One region of the Nakamurella sp. A5-74 genome, then DNA from elsewhere that is predicted to be linked to it. Evidence: riboswitches for the same ligand, from Rfam matches in the RefSeq annotation. Region 1 holds a riboswitch; the other holds the start of a gene.
What was found. A riboswitch is a leader RNA that binds a small molecule or an ion and turns the genes downstream of it on or off. The one in region 1 is predicted to bind thiamine pyrophosphate.
Positions count from the first base shown of each region.

Region 2: linked by a shared signal. The riboswitch ahead of ABLG96_RS16705 (thiamine ABC transporter substrate-binding protein) and the one ahead of ABLG96_RS01020 (YkoF family thiamine/hydroxymethylpyrimidine-binding protein) in region 1 are both predicted to bind thiamine pyrophosphate.

Region 1 is NZ_CP159218.1:211,482-214,880, forward strand. Features, by position in the region: gene ABLG96_RS01015 (histone-like nucleoid-structuring protein Lsr2) at 1-743, opposite strand, end outside; TPP riboswitch at 1,295-1,402, shown strand; gene ABLG96_RS01020 (YkoF family thiamine/hydroxymethylpyrimidine-binding protein) at 1,455-2,138, shown strand; gene ABLG96_RS01025 (ECF transporter S component) at 2,135-2,746, shown strand; gene ABLG96_RS01030 (ATP-binding cassette domain-containing protein) at 2,743-3,399, shown strand, end outside.
Region 2 is NZ_CP159218.1:3,649,699-3,653,097, forward strand. Features, by position in the region: gene ABLG96_RS16700 (iron ABC transporter permease) at 1-870, opposite strand, end outside; gene ABLG96_RS16705 (thiamine ABC transporter substrate-binding protein) at 879-1,796, opposite strand; gene ABLG96_RS16710 (hypothetical protein) at 1,813-2,133, shown strand; TPP riboswitch at 2,131-2,239, opposite strand; gene ABLG96_RS16715 (glycosyltransferase 87 family protein) at 2,244-3,399, opposite strand, start outside.

The DNA.
Region 1 (3,399 bases):
TCCTGCGCCAGCGGCCGACTCTCGGTGAACACGACCGGGATCTGCGGATGGCGGGCCTGCAACTCGGCCAACGCCCCGGCGACCGTGGCGCCGGCGACGTGCGGCAGGTCAAAGACCTTGCTGTAGCGGTCTTCCACGACGATCGCGCCGCGAGGCAGCGTCGCCAGTTCGGCTGCCGCATACCGCAGCTTCCCGTTGAGCAGGGAGGATGCGAGGTCCTCGAGGGTCTTGCGTTCGACGGCGGCGATCACCTCGCCGTCGAGTTCCACCGCGTAGTCGCCGGCAGTCAGGCGCTGCCGGCGGGTGGTCGCCTGCTGCGCCGAGAACCGCCACGGGTACTTCTCGGCGCTGTCGACCAGGATCTCCAGGACCTGCCCGTGGGCGCGGGCTCTCGGCAGGGTGACGTTCGGGCGGGCCTGCTTCGTCGTCCGGGGCGACTGCCAGAACACCATCTCGCGGCCGCGGGCCATCGTGACGACGAACTGCGACCGGTTCTCCCGCGCACGCTCCAGGATCAGGTCGATGGCCGGTCCGCGGCGGGTGCAGGCGCGCACCGGCCAGCGTTCGATGATCTCCGCGTCCGCCGGCCACTCGGTCGACCGGTGACAGAACACCTTCGACGCTCGGGGCCACGTCTCGCGCGCCTTCACCACGATTCCTTCGGCCCCGAGCGGGATGCGGACCAGGTAGGGCAGCTTCGAGTCGGGTTCGGGGTTGCGCGCGATCAGCAGGTCGTCCGGCACCGCTCCATGGTGGCACGAGCGCGTCGTCCCAGCGCTGATCGAGCAAGGAACGAGTCGAGATCCCGTATAGACCTGAACATGAGCGGCAGGGTCCGGGGAGCGATCGAGCGACCCCCCGTTGATCGAGCGACGGAGGAGTCGAGATCCCGTCCTGATCACATGAGCGGCAGGGTCCGGGGAGCGATCGAGCGACCCCCCGTTGATCGAGCGACGAAGGAGTCGAGATCCCGTCCTGATCACGCAGCCGCTCACGCTGGGCACGTTCGCTCACGGTCGAACGTGAGCGGCTGACCCGAACATGAGCGGCAGGGTCCGGGGAGCGATCGAGCGACCCCCCCGTTGATCGAGCGACGAAGGAGTCGAGATCCCGTCCTGATCAGGCAGCCGCTCACGCTGGGAACGTCCGCCCATTCAATGCCGGACGACGCCGATCAGGTCGACCACGCCGGCCGTGGACAGTAGACGCGGCTGATGGCCGCGTCGCTGGGTCTCTGTGTTGACAAGGGTTCCTGCCACGAGACGGGACAGCCGTGCGCTGGGGGTACGGTTGGGAGAGACCCCCGGGGAGCGCCGATCGGCGCTGAGAGTGCGGATTGCCCGCAGACCCGTCAACCTGATCCGGTTCGTACCGGCGTAGGGAGCAGGGTGCCTGTCCGACATCGGAAGTCGGCGCGGGTCCTTGATATATCCGCGGGCCTGAGGGGACCCGTGATGAGCACCCAGCACGACCAGCAGGTGGCCACCTTTGCGACGCCTGAGCAGCTCGGCATTGGAATGCGGCTGAGCGTCCACCCCCACTGCGACGACTTCGCGAACGTCATCCTCGGCGCGCTCGCCGACGTCACCGGCGACGGCCTGAGCGACGGCCTCGTTGTGGAGACCGACGAGGTCAGCAGCTACGTCGGTGCGCGCACCGAGCCCGCGGAGCAGCGACTGGCTGCGTTCGCCGTTGCCCTCATCGCCGCCGTGTCTCAGCGTTGCGGTGGGGGGCACGTTGTCACCCATATCCTCCTGTCCCGGGGCTGCCCCGGTGAGGTGTCCTGCGACCTGGACGTCACCGGCTTGCCCAGCGCGGCGCCGGTGGAGCTGGAGCCCACCGGTGTCCGTGCGGCAGCGCAGTGGTCGTTGTACCCGCTCCTGGACGGCGGTTCCGGTCACGGCGACCACATGTCGCACATCGAGTCCGCAATCGCCTCCGCGCGTACCCGGGGCGCCGCGGCCCGGGCGAATCACTACGCCACGAAGCTGACTGGCGACGTGGCCGAGGTCCTGGCCACCGCCATTGACGCGTGGGCTCAGGTGGGCGCCGTCGTCCCGCACGTCGTGTCCCACCTCACCGTCTCGGTGGGCTCGCCGAGCCCGGCCGAGGACTCGAAAGGAACGAACGCGCCGTGACCGCCAAACGCAACTCTTCTCCCATCCGGACCCATCGCGGCTGGGCCATGAAGGACCTCGTCCTCCTCGTCGTCCTGGGTGTCGTGTTCGGCTTCGCCTACTGGGCGCTCGTCCAGGGCTGGAACGGGCTGAGCATCCTGATGGGTCCGGCCGGCGACCTTTCCCAACACATCCTGTTCGGCGGATGGCTCCTGGTCTCCCCGATCGCCGTCGCGATCATCCGCCGGCCCTTCGCCGGCGTGATCGCCGAAATCCTCGCCGCGGTCATCGAGGTCGTTTTTCTCGGCTCGCCGGTCGGCCCGACGCTTCTGATCGCCGCAGCCATCCAGGGCGCGGGCAGCGAGCTGCCGTTCGCACTGACGAGGTACCGGCGATTCGGCTGGGGCGTCTTCGCCCTGGCCGGCCTTCTCGGCGCCGGCCTGGTGTTCTTCTACTCCGCCTTCCGGTCCGGTTGGTACGGACAGGACATCTTCTTCCTGCGCCTGGCCATGCAGGCCCTGTCCGGGATCGTCCTGGGTGGGTTGCTCGCCAAGCTCATCGTCGACGCCCTGGCCCGCACCGGTGTTGTCGACAACTTCGCGATCGGCCGCGAGCTGGGCCAGCGGTGAGTAGCCGGCCGCCGCCGGCCGTCTGCGCCGACGGGGCGGGCGGTGCGGCCGTCGTCGAGCTGGACAACATCACCGTGGCCTTTGCCCGGCGCGACGAGCCCGTGCTGCGCGCGGTGTCGGTGCGGCTCGCACCGGGAGAACAGATGGTCGTCTTCGGCGCGTCCGGGTCGGGTAAGTCGACGCTCCTGCACGTGATCACCGGGGTCGTCCCGCACACCGTGACCGCGGACATCACCGGCGGGGTGATCGTCGCCGGGACGAGTGATGCCAGCTCCGTCGTCGAACGGTCCCGGCACCTCGGGGTCCTTGCCCAGGACCCGTCCGCGGCGGTCTGCCTGCCGCAGGTCGAACAGGAGCTCGCTCTGCCGCTGGAGAATCAGGCGACCGAGCCGGCGACCATCGGTCCGCGGGTCAGTGCCGTCCTGGATGCCGTCGGCGCCGCCGGTTTGCGACACCGGGCTACCGCACGTCTCTCCGGCGGGGAGGCTCAGCGGGTCGCCGTCGCGGCGGCCCTGATCACCGAGCCCGAGGTGCTCCTGCTCGACGAGCCGACATCGATGCTCGACCCGGCCGGGGTCGCCTCGGTGCGCGGGGCGCTGGCCGGGGCGATCGAGAGGTACCGGCCCGCGATGGTCCTCGTCGAGCATCGGCTC
Region 2 (3,399 bases), 1.3 Mb from region 1:
CGTCGAGGCCGTCCGCCAGGTCGCCTCGGCCCGCGACCGGAGCAGCCCGGTGATCGCCAGCAGTACCGCGACGGCGACGATCTGCACGACTGACAGCACCGCCGCCGTCCGCAGGTCGAAGATGACGACCGTCTGCCGGTAGATCTCCGTCTCCAGGGTCCGGTAGCGGCCGCCACCCATCACCAGCATGATCCCGAAGCTGGTGGCGCAGAACAGGAACACCATCGAGGCGGCACCCAGTACGGCTGGCATCAGTGCGGGCAGTGTCACCGTGGCGAACGCGCGTACCGGTCCGGCCCCCAGGCTGCGTGCGGCGAGCACCTCCCGATCGTCCAGACCCGCCCAGGATGCGCCGACAGTGCGCACGACGACGACGTAGTTGAGGAACACGTGGGCCGCGAGGATGGCGCCGACGGTCCCGTCCCACCCCCAGGAACCGAGCGGACCGTCGTCTGCGAAGAGCGTCCGGAACGCCAATCCCACCACCACGGTCGGCAGCACGAACGGAATCGTGACCAGGGCGCGCACCACTCCCCTGCCGCGGAACGAACAGCGGTACAGCACGTACGCACCGGGGATTCCGAGCAGCAGACACAGCCCGGCGGAGGCTGCCGCCTGCCACACCGTGAACCAGAGGATCTGCCGGATCCTGCTGCGTCCCAACACCTCACCGAATGCCCCCAGCTGCCAGGATCCGTCCTCCAGCAGCCCACGGCCCAGTAGCGTGCCCACCGGATAGAGGAAGAACAGCCCCAGTGCCGCGACCGGCAGCGCGGCCAGGACCATCAGTCCGGTCGCCCGTCGGGAACCGGACGGGGGAAGGCCGACCGGCGGCCGCGCCCGTTCCAGGGTTCCCGCCAGGGCGGACATCGGCGTTCTCAGCTCTCCATCAGATCGGACCAGGACGAGATCCAGCCCTCCCGGTTCGCGGTGATCTCGGCCGGATCCATCTCCGCCGGCGCCGTGGCCACCGGTGCGAACTTCTTCCAGTCCGCCGGCAGCGCGGTGTGCGCATCGACCGGGTAGACGTACATCTGCTCGGGGACAGCAGCCTGGAACCCGTTGCTCAGCATCCAGTCGACGACCTTCTGGGCGCCGGTCGGGTTCTGCGCGCCCTCGAGCACTCCGACGTATTCGATCTGGCGGAAGCAGGTGTCCAGCAGTGCAGCCGTCGGCGCCGCGGTGTCCCCGGCAGCGGCCTCGAACGGCGGTGACGAGGCGTACGACAGCACCAACGGCCGGTCACCCTTACCGGTCGAGCCGGAGAAGTCGACGGTGTACGCATCGTTCCAGCCGGCGGTGATCTTCACCCCGTTGTCCTTGAGCTGCTGCCAATACGCCTGCCACTTGTCGGCGCCGAAGTGCGCGATCGTCCCCAGCAGGAACGCCAGACCCGGTGAGCTGGTCGCGGGCGAGGGCACCACGAACAGATTCTTGTACTGCGGTTGCGTGAGATCCTCGTAGCTGGTCGGCGGCTGGATGTTCTTGCCTGCGAACCACTTCTCGTCGACGTTGACGCAGGCGTCGCTGTAGTCCACCGCGGTCAGCCGGCCATCAGTGGCGGCGGAGTAGGTGGTACTGCCGTTACCGGCCGCCGGCGAGGTGTAGGGCGCGAACACACCCTCGTCCAGGGCGCGGGAGGCGAACGTGTTGTCGACGCCGAACGCTACGTCGCCCAGCGGCTTGTTCTTGGTGAGCACCAACTGGTTCACCATCGCACCGGCGTCACCCTGGGCGATGATCTTGAGGGTGATCCCGGTGTCCTGCTGGAACTTCGCGACGACGTCCTTGGTCATGTTGAACGAGTCGTGGGTGACGAGCGTGACCTCACCACCGCCGGCGGCGTTGCGGGTCGATCCGGTGCCGGCGGGCGTACTGGACGGGGAACTCGACGCAGCACTGGACGCAGTGCTCGACGGGGAACTCGACGCAGCACTGGACGCAATGCTGGATGGCGAGCTCGCCGCTGCGCTCGTCGACGGCGTCGGGCCACCGCTCTGTGCCGGTGTCGCGGCCGAACCGCAGGCGGTCAGCGTGAACGCTGCGGCGGTGAGCGCCAGGGCAGCGCGGCGGCCGCGCCACCGGAGGGTGGAGTACGTCATGGGGTGCCTTCCCGAAGGTCAGCACGGGTGATCGATGAGAGGACGTCCCTGCGCCGGCATGATCCGGATCAGGTTCGACGGTCAGGGACTTCGTGTCCCTCTCTCAGCCCGGCGCACCGGACTCCCGTGTCTCCTGTGACGCTACGCGGTTGCGGGGACCTGGGTCGCAGCGGCCACCGCTCTGCGTCCGACTGTCAGCAACACCACCAGGGTCGCGATCCCCAGCACGGGATAGACGGCACCGAGCAGTCTCACCCACAGCGCCAGCGGCTCCCCGGCTCCCCAGGTCCTCGCCTCCTGGGCCGCGAGGAGCGGCATCAGGAATGCCAACGTCACCACCGCCCAGCTGCCGGCCAGCCACTGCACGGCGCGCTCCGCACGCCGAGGGCCGCACCAGCACCACAGCACCAGCGGCAGGACCCACACCCAGTGGTGGTTCCAGGAGATCGGCGAGATCTCCAGACCGATGAACTGCACTGCCAGGAAGGCCGCGAGGCGGTCGCCGGCCCGCAGCGACCCGACGGCGGCCAGGATCCCCAGCACGATCACACCGACCACGGCGACGGCCCAGAGGACGGTCGAGTCCTCCCCCGCCAGCCGGTCGATCGCTCCCCGCAACGACTGGTTTCGGACCGCCGCGACCACTCCTGTGCGCTCCGGTTCGAAGATCAGCTCGGTGAAGTACCGCCCGGTCAGATCGGGGACGACGAGCAGCGCCAGCAGTCCCGTCGCGACGAAGGTCGCCACCGCTGCGGCCACCGCGGAGAACCGTCGGGAGAGCAGATAGAACAGGCCGGTGACGGCGGGGATCAGCTTGATGCCCGCGGTCAGCCCGACAGTGACACCGGCGACCCAGTCCTTGGTCGCCACCGCGCCCAGCAGCAGCACCGTCATCAACAGCAGGTTGATCTGCCCGTAGTTGAAGGTGGTCCGCACCGGCTCCACCCACAGCGCGACCGCGGTCCCGAACAGCACGACCCCGCGCACCAGAGGCGCGGCCCAATGCCCGCCGGGTCCGGTCTTCCCGAGCAGCCGCAGCGTCAGATACAGCGAACAAGCCACCAGGATGACGCTCAGCACCTGCCAGATCACCGCGGCGGCCGCGAACGGCAGCTGGGCCAGCGGCCAGAACACCATCGCGGCGAACGGTGGATAGGTGAAGGGCAGATCCTCCTTCGGCGTCAGGAAGGAGTAGAGCATGCCGTCCCCGAGATGCAGCGGACCGGCGACGTACACCCGCAGATCGATCATCCGGAACCCGTCGACTCCCTGTGCCATGACCAACGGATGCAGGCAC